Regions from separate parts of the Arthrobacter sp. PvP103 genome, predicted to be linked through region 2. Evidence: riboswitches for the same ligand, from Rfam matches in the RefSeq annotation. Region 2 holds a riboswitch; the other holds the start of a gene.
What was found. A riboswitch is a leader RNA that binds a small molecule or an ion and turns the genes downstream of it on or off. The one in region 2 is predicted to bind cyclic di-AMP.
Positions count from the first base shown of each region.

Region 1: it holds a riboswitch for cyclic di-AMP, as region 2 does, so the genes downstream of both, JOE41_RS15070 (C40 family peptidase) here and JOE41_RS14420 (hypothetical protein) in region 2, are expected to answer to the same signal.

Region 1 covers NZ_JAFIBQ010000001.1:3,256,552-3,261,423, forward strand. Annotated here, with positions in the region: gene serC (phosphoserine transaminase) at 1-1, opposite strand, end outside; gene JOE41_RS15060 (metal-dependent transcriptional regulator) at 382-1,077, shown strand; cyclic di-AMP (ydaO/yuaA leader) riboswitch at 1,188-1,431, shown strand; gene JOE41_RS15065 (M23 family metallopeptidase) at 1,435-2,256, shown strand; cyclic di-AMP (ydaO/yuaA leader) riboswitch at 2,370-2,563, shown strand; gene JOE41_RS15070 (C40 family peptidase) at 2,724-3,308, shown strand; gene JOE41_RS15075 (NlpC/P60 family protein) at 3,448-4,212, shown strand; gene JOE41_RS15080 (HNH endonuclease) at 4,436-4,872, shown strand, end outside.
Region 2 covers NZ_JAFIBQ010000001.1:3,104,670-3,109,541, reverse strand. Annotated here, with positions in the region: gene JOE41_RS14430 (response regulator transcription factor) at 1-129, shown strand, start outside; gene JOE41_RS14425 (HAMP domain-containing sensor histidine kinase) at 133-1,665, shown strand; cyclic di-AMP (ydaO/yuaA leader) riboswitch at 1,804-1,988, shown strand; gene JOE41_RS14420 (hypothetical protein) at 1,988-2,764, shown strand; gene JOE41_RS14415 (hypothetical protein) at 3,008-3,520, shown strand; gene JOE41_RS14410 (dolichyl-phosphate beta-glucosyltransferase) at 3,670-4,671, shown strand; gene JOE41_RS14405 (STAS/SEC14 domain-containing protein) at 4,599-4,872, opposite strand, start outside.

The DNA.
Region 1 (4,872 bases), 150 kb from region 2:
CAATGGCTCCAATTTATCGGCGTGGACGTGGGAGAGGCCCGGCAATGCACGGGTTCCTGCTGGGGGATCCCCTATATTCTGCCTGACGCGCCAGCGGGGAACGGAACGGTATCCGTCATAGTCCAGTCACTGAGACATCCCTGAGGCGGTAGCCGCCCCGTCCCTGTGAAGCTCCGCGCCGAATTATCCGGAGTAATTCAAAATAGGCTAAGCTGGTCCCTGACGTATAGCGGGCCGCGATGCGGGCGGGCTGATGCCGCGAGGCCGTTCCCCCTAAGGCTGATCGGTGGATGCAGGTCCACTTCGCCAAGGCCAACGGGAAACGCTGCCGCGCGGTACGGTGGGACTGACGCAAGGACTGTGCTCGAGGAGCTGAGCTGGATGACGGATCTGATCGACACCACGGAGATGTATCTTCGGACAATCTTGGAGCTTGAGGAAGAGAACATCGTTGCTCTCCGTGCGCGGATTGCCGAACGGCTCCGCCACTCCGGACCCACCGTTTCGCAGACCATTGGCCGGATGGAACGCGACGGACTGGTGGTTGTTTCGGGCGACCGGCACCTTGAGCTCACCGAAACGGGCCGGAAACGGGCTACCGAAGTCATGCGCAAGCACCGCCTTGCGGAGCGGCTCCTCGCCGACGTCATCGGCCTCGACTGGGCGTATGTCCATGACGAAGCGTGCCGCTGGGAACACGTCATGAGCGAGCGGGTTGAGCGCCGCATTTTTGAGCTTCTGGACCACCCCACGGTTTCCCCATACGGCAACCCCATTCCCGGCCTGGCGGCACTCGGCGGCCAGCCCGCTCCGGCGTTTACCGACGGCGTGGTGAACCTGCTTGACGCCATGGCCGGATACGGGGTCGACTCGCGCGTTACCGTGAGCCGCCTGGCCGAGCCCATTCAGGTTGAGCCGGAGCTGCTGGTGCAGCTTGATGAAGGCGGCATCCGTCCGGGGGCATCCCTGTCCTTGGAGCGCGTGGGGGAGTACATCTCGGTGCGCGTACCCGAGATCGAAGGTGCACTGGAGCTGCCGCCCGAAGTGGCAGCTCACGTATTTGTTACGGTCCGCTAACCGCGCACCTTGTAGGACCACCTACAACGCACTGAGACGCAGATAACGGAATTATTACCGCGCTGATTAATCACCTATAGTTGAGGACTAGCGCCGATACTAAAGCGTTACCTGATCCGAAGCCGAGCTCTGCCAGCGGATCACGGTACGAATCACCTCCTGGCAGAGGCGGGGGAACCACAACCGGCCGTTGCAAGACGGCCTTGGGGTGAAGTCCGTCAGCGGCAAAGCACCTCCGACGAAGGATTCCTTTGGGATACCCCTGTGTCGGATGCCTTGCATTGGCGGACCGGGTCTTTGATCTCTCTGACCCGAATCCGACAGCTAACTCCGCAGGCTTCCCAGAGAGGATAATTCTTGACCACGCAGACCGTCAGGGGCCGCCGCAGGGCGACCGGTCCCGCTTCGGAGTACCCCGTGGCCGAAGCCGTAATGACGGTCAGGCCGCGCGACGCACACCGTGATGCGCGCCGGCGCCGGAGCCTGTTCAGCCAGGTGACGGACTTTGCCTCGGCGAGCGGCGTGGGTCAGAAGGCAGGCATTGCGCTAGCCGCCACCGGACTGGTCCTCACCGTGACCGTCCCGTCAACCAGCCCCATGGTCGCCACGTCAGACACGGCAAATACCGCCGCCGCATCAGTCGCGGCCCAGCCGGAGGTCTCCGCGGCCGCCAGCGCCAAGATCGATTTCAACCGGACCACCGTAGCCACCAAGGGGGATCCGGACGGCAAGCTCAAGCAGTTGCTGAGCGCGCAGTCAGCCGGAACCATCACCCGCGCGGCATCCACCGGCAGCCTGGGCGCGCCGCTGGAACAGATGGTCACCGCATCACCTTTCGGCTTCCGGGTCAGCCCGATCACGGGCGGAGCCGGCGAGTTCCACCGCGGCCAGGACTACGCGGCCCAGTGCGGCACGAGCGTTTTTGCTGCCGCCAGCGGAACCGTGACCTTCTCCGGCTGGCACCCCTACGGCGGTGGAAACCGTGTGGTGATTGACCACGGCAACGGCCTGGAAACCACGTACAACCACCTCTCGTCGTCCAGTGTCCAGGTCGGCCAGAAGGTCAACCGCGGCGATGTGGTGGCGCTCAGCGGGACCACCGGCGCCTCCACCGGCTGCCACCTCCATTTCGAAGTGATGGTCAACGGCGAAGTCGTCGACCCGCTCGGCTGGCTCTGATCCAAACGATGGGTCACTCTCGCATCCCTGTGACATGCCGTGACCTGAATGTGACATTCGTTCGGAATTCCTGTACCGTTTAGAGCACGCCAACTTTTCCGAAGTTGGCGCTCTTGAGTGGATTGCCTAACTCTGCCACCGCTCAAGGTCCGTTCGCATTACATCGTCTGGCAGAGGCGGGGGAACCAATTTTGGTCTTCGCAAGAAGACCTTGGGGTTAAGTCGCAACGCTTCCCAGGAAGCCGAGCGGCCGGGTGACTCCCATCCGAATCCGACAGCTCACCTCGTAGGCATTGGGAGAGGCTACCTTCGTGTCTACACGTCACAATTCTGCGCGCCACCGCGCGCAAACGGTTCGTACGAACCCGTTGAACTCCGTGTCCAGGGCTGTTACTGCCAACGCCGGGACCGTAGGTCGCCAGGCGGCTGTCATTGCAGCTGCTTCCGGACTGATCCTTAGTGTTGGGATGCCGGCAAACGCCGCCGATACCAACCTGGGCGTTTCCGCTTCGACGGAGTCCGGCTCACAGTCGGCCCAGCTGACCGTAACTGCAGAACCGACAGCGACTGTTTCCTTCGAGCGTCCGGCAGTGACCACGAAGGCAGCGCCCAAGGTTGAAACCGTTCGGGCACAGTCCACCGGTACGGACGCCAGCGAGACCTCCACTGAGGCTGCCGGAGAGGCCAAGGCAAGCAAGCTTGCTGACGCCGCATCTTCCGCAGCAGCATCGGGCCTCGCTGCTATCGCTTACACCGGTATCGGCAGCCCGTACGTCTGGGGCGGCACCACTCCCAGCGGTTGGGACTGCTCAGGCTTCACCCAGTGGGTTTACGCGCAGGCCGGCATCAGCATCCCCCGCACCAACGCATGGACAGCCATGACGCCTACCGCCACACCGGCGCCGGGCGATCTTGTCATGCAAAACGGCGGCGCCCACGTTGGCATCTACGTCGGCAACGGCATGATGATCAGCGCGCTCAACCCCTCGCAGGGCACTCTCCTGCACGCTGTGTCCGCCACGGGCACTTCTGCGTTCTACACGCTTCGCTAAAACACGCGCTTCCCTTCGCTGAAGCGCGCGTTCTTCGCTAAAAACCCTGTTCGGGCCGTTCCGGCTTACCCCCAAGATGCCGGAGCGTCCAAAAACCGCGGCCTGCCATGCAGTCTGAGGAAAACGAAAGAGAGAACTAATGACTACACGTGCCATCGCACGGCATCGCGCCGAGGTTACTAAGACCAACTCGCTTGCTGTCATTGCCAAGGCCGTCGGCGACAACGCCGGTGGCATGGGCCGTCAGGCTGCGGTTATCGCTGCTGCCTCCGGTCTGGTCCTGACGAGCGGTATCGCAGCCAACGCTGCCGACACCAATGTTCAGCGCGAAGCAACCTCTGCTTCCACCCTGGAAGTCCAGTCTTCCGCTCCGGCCAACATCTCGGCTGCATCCAGCATCGCCATCTCCTTCGAGAAGCCGGCTGTTTCCACCTCCCCGGCTCCGGTCGTTGAGGCTCCGAAGCCGGTTGTTGAGGTCCAGGAAGCTGCTCCCGCGGCCGCTCCGGCTGCCGTTGCAGAGACCGTATCCGCCCCGGCAGCGCCGGCGGCCCCGGCGGCCCCCGCTGCTGCCAGCGGAAACGGCGCCTCGATCGCAGCTGCGGCTTACGCCCAGCTCGGTGTTGCCCAGGACTGCACGGCCCTCGCCACCAACGCGCTTGCAGCCGTAGGCATCAACTACCACGGCTGGCCGGCCGGTTACCTTTCCCTGGGCCGCACCGTGAGTGCAGCCGAGGCACAGCCGGGCGACCTCGCATACTACGAGAACGGCGGCATGGGCATGGCCCACATCGCTGTATACGTCGGCAACGGCCAGGCCGTGCACGGTGGCTGGAACGGTGGAACCACCTCCCTGTTCAGCGTCAACGTCGGCTCAGGCCCGGTCTTCATCCGCGTTGGCGGCTAAAGCCTCCAGCTGACGCTTGCCGGAAGAACCCCTGCCTCCGGGCAGGGGTTCTTCTGCGTTTCCGGCAGGTGAATTTTTGCCGACACGGGGTGTATGGTAAAGGACCGATTCGGTGATCGGCCACTTGAGTGTTTACTCTTGTGTTGTCGATCCATAGCCCGGACAAGCAGAGGGCAGCCGGCCCTCGAGCCCCTGACGGGTGCGGCCGTGAAGAGGTATGTGCATGCGCACTCTCGTTCTTAATGCTGGATATGAACCGCTGGCGGTTGTAACCTTCCGCCGGGCGCTGGTTCTTGTGCTGACCGGAAAAGCTAGCGTAGTGGCCGAGGGCGACGATCCTGTCGTCGGGCCGCAGGAGATTCTGGGCCGCCCGTCCGTGATTCTCCTGAACCGTTACATCCGGCCGCGGTACAACACAACCACCGCGGTGAGCCGCCGGGGCGTCCTGCGCCGTGACGCCCACCGCTGCGCCTACTGCGGTAAGGCAGCACACACCATTGACCACGTCCACCCGAAATCGAGGGGCGGTGCGGACTCCTGGGAAAATCTTGTGGCCGCCTGCCTTCGGTGCAATAACGTGAAGGGCGACCACACGCCGGCCGAGATGGGCTGGAAGCTCAGGTTCGTGCCCGCGCCTCCGCACGGCACCATCTGGCAGAT
Region 2 (4,872 bases):
GACTTCGGTGGCCAGGCCAACATCGTGGAGCTCTACATTTCCTACCTGCGAAAAAAGGTGGATGCCGTCCACCCGCCCATGATCCACACCGTCCGCGGCGCGGGATACGTCATCAAACCGGCGGATTGAGCGGTGCCCACACTCTCCGGCGTAACCCGCAAAGACCGCCGCCGCTGGCTTGATCCGTCGACCTGGCACCTGCGCACCCGGCTGGTACTGGTGGCCATGGCACTCCTTGTGGCCATCTGCGGCGCGATCGGCCTGTTCAGCTATGCCTCCATGGATTCCTTCCTGACCAGGCAGCTCGATGAACGGCTGGGGCAGGCCTCACGGCTGTCGAACGAGGCAGGACGGCCACGGCCCAGCAACCCGTCCGGCAGGCAGGACGGGTTCGAAGGCCCGGGCCAGGGCGTCGGAACGCTCATCGCGCGCATAGATAACGGGAATGTCAGCAGCGCCGGGTTCCTCGCCAAAGACGCCACCGTGGCGTCCCTCTCCCCCGAGGATAACCAGATTCTTTTGGCACTCCAGCCCGACGGAACGCCCGTCGATCGGGCACTGTCCACCGGCTCCTACCGTCTGGTGGCAGTCCAGGCGCCATACGGGGACGTGATTGTCACCGGACTCCCCCTGAACGAAAAACAGAACACGCTCAACTCTTTGGTATGGACGATGGTGATCGTGTCGATGGGCGGCCTGATCCTGATCGGCCTTGCCGGAACGGTGCTGATCCGTCGCACCATGAAACCCCTCGAGCAACTGTCCGAAGTCGCCACGCAGGTTTCGAAACTGCCGCTCGACGCCGGCGAGGTGGCCCTCGCAGTCCGCGTGCCGCCGTCGAACGCGCACCCCGGAACCGAAGTGGGCAGTGTGGGGCATGCCCTCAACCTCATGCTGGATAACGTCTCCAAAGCGCTGGAAGCCCGCCAGCAGAGCGAAACCAGGGTGCGCCAGTTCGTGGCCGACGCATCGCACGAGCTGCGCACGCCGCTCACCGCCATTCGCGGCTACACGGAACTCATGCGCATGACCGAGGACTTCACCCCGGACGGCCAGAAGTCGCTGGCCAGGGTGCAGAGCCAGTCTGAACGGATGACCACCCTGGTGGAGGACCTCCTGCTGTTGGCCCGGTTGGACGAAGGCCAGCCGCTAAAGATCAGCGATGTGGACCTGACGCAGCTTGCGGTGGAAACCGTCAGCGACGAGAAGGTCATGGCACCGGACCGCATCTGGCAGCTGGAGCTTCCGGAAGAGCCCGTGGTGGTCCGCGGGGATGCCAGGCAGCTGCACCAGGTGATCGCCAACCTGCTCTCCAATGCCCGCAAGCACACGGAACCGGGCACTACCGTGGTCACTGGAGTGATGCGGTCAGCCGACGGCAGCGCCGTGGTGACCGTAACGGACAACGGTGCCGGGATCCCGCCGGAGTTTGTGGACCGGGTTTTCGCCCGCTTTGCCCGGGCGGATGCGGCGCGAACCAGTCCGGGAGGTTCTGCTTCTGGTTCCGGCGGCACGCGCGCTGCGGCTGCCGAGGGCACGAGTGGCCTGGGCCTGTCGATCGTGCAGTCGATCGTGGAGGCGCACGGCGGAACCGTGGAGGTCAATTCACGCCCGGGACGCACCGAGTTTGCCCTGCGGCTCCCGGGGGAATTACCGGAAGCCTAGCGGCACCGCAAACCCGCTTCCGGCTTCGGCGAACGCGCAAGCCAACGCGCCGCCGTCGTGACCCTCGTTACCGAAATGTGACTTAAGCGCCGGACTCCTGTACGGTTTTTAGAGTGCGGCCACCGTTCCGGCCGCATATCCGGATGGACGCCAAACTCTGCCGCTACCCGGATTTCCTCATGATCAGGCAGAGGCGGGGGACCCAGGTCTCCGGGCATTCTGCATAGCCGCCCTTGGGGTGAAGCCGACACGTGAAGTTCCGTGCGGCCGGATGACCTCATCCGAACCCGACAGCTAACTCCGCCGGCATCGAGAGGCAACCATGACTAAATCCACGCCAGAAGTACGTCCTGAGCCCGCTTCCCGCAAGTCCGCAGCGCCTGCGCAACGCTCACGCCACCGCGCCGAACCAGCCGCCAAGGTGTCCCCGCTGTCCCGGTTCGCTGCCAGCCTGCAGGGCTCCGGCCGCCGGGCCGCAGTAGTAACCACCGCTTGCGCCGTGCTGATTGGTGTCGGCGCCGCCGGCCAGGCTTCCGAACCCGTCGGCCCTGCAACATCGGCAACGGGCGCAGGGAGCGCCGCAACTACTGCCGACGCCGAATCGAAGCTCGCGTTCGAAAAAATCCTCGTTTCCGCCATGCCCGCGCCGTCCTCCGTCAGCGTGAACGCGCAGTCGTCCGGTGAGAAGCCGTCGGAGGAGACGGCACCGGAAGCGCCTGCAGCCGCCCCCGCTCCTGCACCTGCCGCGGCTCCCCAACCGGCTCCTGCCCCGGCGCCGCCCGTAGCCGTGGACGATCCCGCAGCTGCCCAGGCGTATGCAGCCTCCCAGCTTGGAACGTACGGCTGGGCGGCTGACCAGATGCAGTGCCTCACCACGCTGTGGACCAAGGAATCGGATTGGAAGACCACTGCCACGAACGCCAGCAGCGGCGCGTACGGCATTGTCCAGTCGCTGCCGGCCGAAAAGATGGCCAGCGCCGGGTCCGACTACCTGACCAACTTCCGCACCCAGATCAACTGGGGCTTGAACTACGTGAAGGAACGGTACGGCTCCCCCTGCGGCGCCCTGGACTTCCACTACGCCAACAACTGGTACTAGACCGGCACCTGTAGCCACCTTGGTTCGCAACGCCGGAGGCCCCGAATCCATGCTTGGATTCGGGGCCTCCGGCCGTCTTGGCGTTCTTGCTTCCTCCTGGACCCCCGGGGACCTTCGCGCCCCGTTTCGGGTCCACAAGGTTTTCACAAGGTCGACGAGTGACTGTTGGTCGCCGCCGCTTTCAATTGTCTTCCCAGCGGCTGCCGGCCCCAGCGCCGTCATCAAGATGCAGGGAGCACAAGAATGAAAAAATGGTTAGTTCCGACGGCCGTTCTGGCCTCAATCTTCGCGGCCGCCGCTCCGGCCGCCGCCGCCCCTTCGGGCCCGCCGCAGCCACCGCTTCAGACCAATTACGTCTTCCACTGCGGCCAAGCCGCCGGTGGCTTCGACATCGAGGCCACCGTAACTGGCCGCGTAAAGGACATCGTCATCCCGGGTGACAGAGTCATTTCAATAGCCCCGAACCTCAACGTGACCCTAACTGCAAACGGTAAGACCGTAAGTTACGTCATCACGGGCGCCTCACACATCCAATTTGTGCCAAATGCCGAAGATCCCACCAGCGTCGAATTCAAGTCGACCGGCAGGAACCTCCTTTCATTCGCCGATACTGACAAGACCGGACCTGACGTTTCCGGCGTCGTCCTCGTATCGGGCAACTTCAACTTCGCCGTTGCCGGGGACTTCCAGACGGAACTCCGGAGATACTCTGGACCGGGCAGGGTCATAGACGTCTGCGAAGTACTCGCGCCATAACGCACCCAACCGCGGCGGCGGTGCTCCCACCAAAGACGGCGGGCGCACTGTCGCCGGTTCCCTTGCCCTTATCCGCACCCGGCAAGGCCCACAGCAGCTGCACAGCTTCGGCCTAAATTCTTCATATGCGGCGGCGCCATAGTTGAACCATGACGCTCACAGACCTGGCCACGGGAACCCCGCTGCACCCGCAACCGCAGGCCGCCGTCGACCCCAGGCCGGGTCCTCCCGATCCGACGTTCCTCCGGCCGGGTCACGTCCGCCGGGCCCCCATAGATACGCGGATGACGGGCGTGACAGGAACCGCTGCGCCCGTCCTGGATGTAGTCATCCCGGTCTACAACGAGGAACAGGGCCTGGAGCAGTCCCTTCGCCAACTCCACTGGTATCTGGCCGGCACGTTTCCCTACCCGTTCCGGATTACGGTGGCGGATAATTCCAGCACCGACGGCACGCTCAAGGCCGCCGAGCGAGTGGCCCGGGAACTACGCGAGGTCACGGTGGTCCGGCTAACCTCCAAAGGACGCGGCAACGCGCTCCGCACCGTGTGGCTGGCCTCGCCGTCCCCCGTCCTGGCCTACATGGACGTGAGTCTTTCCACCGACCTCGCTGCGCTCGCTCCCCTGGTCGCCCCGCTTCTTTCCGGACACTCGGACCTGGCGATCGGGTCGCGGCTGGCACGATCTTCTTGTGTTGTCCGCGGACCGTGGCGGGGGTTCATCTCCCGCGGCTACAACTTTCTGCTGCATACGCTGATGGGTGCGCGTTTCAGCGATGCGCAGTGCGGCTTCAAGGCTATCCGTGCAGATGTTGCCCGGCACATCCTGCCGCACACGGCCGACACCGCATGGTTCTTTGACACCGAACTGCTGGTCCTGGCCGAAAGATGCGGACTCCGCGTGCACGAGGTCCCGGTGGACTGGAGGGACGGTGGCGACGCCGGTGTGGACCTCTTCCAGACTGCCCTCGCCGATCTTCGCGGCATGGGCCGCCTCAGCCGCGACTTGGCGACCGGCCGCATTCCGGTTCCGGAACTGCGGGCCCAACTCGCGCCGTGGTGCCACCGCCTCGATGACGGCTACGGCAGCCGGAGCCACCGCATGGCTTCCTCCGGGCAGGTGAAATACCGCGTCGGAGCAGCAGGAGAATGAACGCTGAGGAAGAAGTTGGCCAATGCCCTGTCCACCGGAGAAGCCCCGAGGAGCGCCACCCTGGCCACGGTGCTGGGACGGGCAAAGACGCGCCGGGCGCCGCGGCTCATGGACTCAGTCGCAGCCATGTCCACCAGCATCGGAAACGGACGTCCGCAGCTCAGTTCATTGACGGCGGACATCACGGCCACGGCGGCTTCC